DNA from 2 places in the Streptomyces sp. NBC_00887 genome. Region 2 is predicted to be linked to the other one. Evidence: riboswitches for the same ligand, from Rfam matches in the RefSeq annotation. Region 2 holds a riboswitch; the other holds the start of a gene.

Region 1 (2,192 bases), 3.5 Mb from region 2:
GGTTCGGCGGTCTGGTTCGCGGTCCGGTTGGAGGCGTCCTTGAACGTCATCCAGCCCTGACCGGTCTGGGCGAGCGTCCGCATCATCCGGCCGTACAGCTCACGGGCGGGCATCGTCCTGCGGGCCAGGCCCTTGGCCTCCGCCGCACGGTAGGCGGCGTCGAACTCGTCGCCCCACAGGTCGACCAGTTCGGGGGTGTCGGCCGGGGAGAACAGCGACCACTCGGTGTCCGCGTCGACACGGCGCATGAACTCGTCGGGGATCCAGTGCGCCAGATTCAGGTTGTGCGTGCGGCGCTGGTCCTCGCCCGTGTTGTCGCGCAGCTCCAGGAACTCCTCGATGTCCGCGTGCCAGGTCTCCAGGTAGACGGCGGCGGCGCCCTTGCGGCGGCCCCCCTGGTTGACCGCGGCGACCGAGGCGTCGAGCGTCTTCAGGAAGGGCACGATGCCGTTGGAGTGCCCGTTGGTGCCACGGATCAGCGAACCCCGGGCGCGGATCCGGGAGTACGAGAGGCCGATGCCGCCGGCGTGCTTGGACAGCCGCGCCACCTGGTGGTAGCGGTCGTAGATCGAGTCGAGCTCGTCCAGCGGGGAGTCCAGCAGATAGCAGGAGGACATCTGCGGGTGCCGGGTACCTGAGTTGAACAGGGTGGGCGAGGAGGGCAGGTAGTCGAGCCGGCTCATCAGCCCGTACAGCGAGGCGACTTCGTCCAGGGCGCGCTCGGAGGAGTCCTCGGCGAGGCCGGCGGCCACCCGGAGCATGAAGTGCTGCGGTGTCTCGATGACCTGGCGGGTGAGCGGATGGCGCAGCAGGTAGCGGCTGAACAGCGTCCGCAGCCCGAAGTAGCCGAAACGGTCGTCGGCGCCGTCGGCGAGAGCCTGCCCGGTCAGCGCGTCGAGGGCGTCCGCGTGCAGCGTGACGAACTCTGCCGTACGGTCCGCGATCAGGCCCTCGCGGTGGCCGACGGCGACCGAGGCGGAGAAGGAGACAGCGCCCTGGCCGGCGGCCTCGTCCGCGATGGTTCGGGTGAGGAGCCGTGCGGCGAGCCGGGAGTAGGCGGGGTCCTCGGAGATCAGGCCCGCGGCGGCCTCGGTGGCCAGCGAGCGCAGTTCGGCCTCGTCCGACCGGGCGTTGCGGCCGCGCAGCGCGGCGGCGGCGACCCGTCCGGGGTCGGTGTCGGGCAGATCGACGGTGAGGTCGGTCAGGGTCCGCAGCAGTGCGGTACCGGGCCCGTCGGGCGTGGCGTGCGCGGACTCGGCTGAATCGACCGCTGAAACCGGATCGGCTGGCGCGATGGTCACTGGGACTACCCCTCGCTCGGCTCGGGGCCGGCGGGAGCGGGGGCAGCCGGGCAGGGCGGTACCCGGGAAGGGGGCAGCACTGCGCACGGCGTCCACCGGCCCTCCGCGAGGCCCGGACGTCGGGCGTCCGGTTCGGTCGAGCCGGACGCGCTGTCAGCAGGTCTTCGGACTTCCGGGTGCGTAGAAGCACACCGATCACACCGTTGCGGGACAGTTCCGGATTCGCACCGGATTCCCCTGCGGAGACAGCGAGCATGAGCATACATGTGGGGGCCGCCGGGCACGGCAGCCCCCACATGTTGTGTCGCGCTCGGTCAGAGCTCCAGGCGGAATGTCAGGAGCGAGATGTGCTCGACGGGCTTCCAGTCCCGTGCCGGAGTCCGTACGAAACCCAGGCGCCGGTAGATCCGATGAGCGCCGAGCATGGCCTGCTGCGTCGACAGGACGAGACCGGAGACGCCCTCCGTGGCCCGTGCCCGGTCGATACAGGCCCGTACGAGCGCCTCTCCCGCCCCGCGTCCACGGGCTTCGCGGGAGACGGCCAGCATCCGGAATTCGGCCTCGTCCACCCCGGCGATGTCCGCCCACGGGCTGCCGGGCGCCGCGTAGGTCACACCGCCGAGCAGTGTGCCCTCATCGTCCACCGCGACAAGTACCTCCGCCTCGGCGGCCCGGCGGCCGACCGCGCGCAGTTCCGTCAGATAGGGGTCGTCGGCGCCGAAGTCCAGCAGGTCGTCGGCGAGGTACGCCTCGGCGGTGATGCCGGCCAGCGCCTCGTGCTCCTGGAGGCCGACGGGCCTGATCACGATGTCCATGGGCGGGAGTCTGCCGCAGGCGGAGGCGAGGGTCGAACCCCTTGACGGCGGGCCGGACACGTGGCGGAGCGGAGGG
Region 2 (2,192 bases):
TGCCGGCCGCCGGTCTGGTCGGCGCGGGCGCGGAGTTCCTCACCAAGCAGGGCCCCTGGGGTGTCGGCGTGGTCGCCGTGCTCCTCGTCGCGGGCTCCGCTGCCATCTGGCTGCTGTCGCGCCGCAAGCCGGTCGACCACACCAACGTCAACGAGACGGACGCCGAGCCCGCGGGCGTCGTCACCACCGCCATCGCGGCCGTCAGCCCTCCGCCCGTCGGCTCCGGCGTCCCGGACCTCAAGACCACCATCCCGGCCCCGGCCCCGACGGCCGGATCCCCGGCCGACCCGGCCCGACCGGCCACGGTGTAAGGACAGATCCGCATGAACATCGACTGGGCAGCTCTCGCCTCCGTCTTCGGCGTCAGCCTCGTGGTCACCGTCGCACTGGTCGGCCTCTTCACTCTCGGCATCATCGGCCTCTCCAAGCAGGCCTCGGCGGTGCAGTCCGGCGGATCTCTCACGCTGGCGCGCACCGGCGCGTACGCCTGCTTCGGGCTGTGCGCGGCGGCGGTCGCCTACGGGATCTATCTGATCGTCGTCTGACCACTCCGGCGCCACGCCACCGTCTCCTCGCATCGGGCCGGACACACCACGTGTGTGTCCGGCCCGATGTGCGTCTGCGCACACTGCACTTCCGCAGGTCAACGGCAGGTTGACGGGCGTTCACGGGGCGTGGTGGACTGCCGGTGCCATTTACGGCGACAGGAGAGGAAGCCGGTGCGAATCCGGCGCGGTCCCGCCACTGTCACCGGGGAGCAGGCCCCCACACGGAAGTCACGGTCCGGCACGGACTGGAAGGCCGGGGGAACTGCGGATCCGGAAGCCAGGAGACTCTCGTCGCCGGTCACGTCGAACCAGGGCGCGGACCCTGAGTTAAGGACATCTGCCATGCCTGGCTGCCGTGCGTCGGTCCCTGTGTCACCCGCTCCGAACATCCTTCGAGGCACGACGGCCGGCTGAACCGTGCGAGCCGACCGCATCTTCGCGTACGGCGCCACCGCCGGTCTGATCGGCGACCTGCTGCTCGGTGACCCCCGGCGGGGCCACCCCGTCGCCGCCTTCGGGCAGGCCGCGGCAGGCCTCGAGAGCCGGCTGTGGCGCGATCACCGCGGCTGGGGCGCCCTGCACGCGCTGGTCTGCGCCGGGGGCGCAGCGGGCGCCGCCGCGCTGGCCGCCCGTGCCGTACGCAACCGTCCCGCCGCGGCCGTGGCACTGACCGCCGTCGCCACCTGGTCCGTCGTCGGCGGTACGTCGCTGGGCCGGGAGGCCCGGGCCATCGGCGGTGCGCTCGCCGCCGGTGACATCGAGGTGGCCCGGGAGCGGCTGCCGCACCTCTGCGGCCGTGACCCCCAGTCCCTCGACGGACCGCAGATCGCCCGCGCGGTGGTGGAGTCCGTCGCCGAGAACACCTCGGACGCCGTCGTCGGCGCTCTGGTGTGGGGCGCCATCGGTGGTGTCCCGGGCCTCGTCGGATTCCGGGCCGTCAACACCCTCGACGCCATGGTCGGTCACAGGTCTCCGCGCCACCGGCGCTACGGCTGGGCCTCGGCCCGCCTCGACGACCTCGCCGGCTGGCCCGGTGCCCGCCTCACCGCCGTGCTCGCCGTGGCCGCCGGTGGCCGTCCGCGCGAGGCCGTACGGGCCTGGCGGGCCGACGCGGGCAAGCACCCGAGCCCCAACGCGGGCCCGGTGGAGGCCTCGTTCGCGGGTGTGCTCGGTGTGCGCCTCGGCGGGACCCTCGCGTACGGCGGGCGGGTCGAGCACCGGCCCGTGCTCAACGGGGAGACCGGCCGGGACGTGCGGGTGACGGATATCGAACGCGCGGTGCGGCTGTCGCGCCGGGTGAGTGTGCTGGCCCTCGGCGTGTGTGCGGCCGCGCGGCTGGCTTCGGGAAGGAGGGGCCGGGCATGAGCGGCGGACAGGGCGGCGGGCTGCTGGTCGCGGGAACGACCTCGGACGCGGGCAAGAGTGTCGTCACGGCGGGAATCTGCCGGTGGCTGGTGCGCCGGGGGGTGAAGGTCGCGCCGTTCAAGGCGCAGAACATGTCGCTGAACTCGTTCGTCACCCGCGAGGGTGCGGAGATCGGCCGCGCCCAGGCGATGCAGGCGCAGGCCGCCCGGGTGGAGCCGAGCGTGCTGATGAATCCGGTGCTGCTCAAGCCCGGTGGTGACCGCTCCAGTCAGGTGGTCC

Evidence for each region. A riboswitch is a leader RNA that binds a small molecule or an ion and turns the genes downstream of it on or off. The one in region 2 is predicted to bind cobalamin.
Region 1: it holds a riboswitch for cobalamin, as region 2 does, so the genes downstream of both, OG844_RS21065 (ribonucleoside-diphosphate reductase subunit alpha) here and OG844_RS37270 (cobalamin biosynthesis protein) in region 2, are expected to answer to the same signal.

The regions. Positions count from the first base shown of each region.
Region 1 is NZ_CP108788.1:4,654,718-4,656,909, reverse strand. Features, by position in the region: gene OG844_RS21065 (ribonucleoside-diphosphate reductase subunit alpha) at 1-1,301, opposite strand, end outside; cobalamin riboswitch at 1,439-1,570, opposite strand; gene OG844_RS21060 (GNAT family N-acetyltransferase) at 1,616-2,116, opposite strand.
Region 2 is NZ_CP108788.1:8,183,253-8,185,444, reverse strand. Features, by position in the region: gene OG844_RS37280 (anion permease) at 1-311, shown strand, start outside; gene OG844_RS37275 (hypothetical protein) at 324-545, shown strand; cobalamin riboswitch at 709-836, shown strand; gene OG844_RS37270 (cobalamin biosynthesis protein) at 966-1,913, shown strand; gene OG844_RS37265 (cobyric acid synthase) at 1,910-2,192, shown strand, end outside.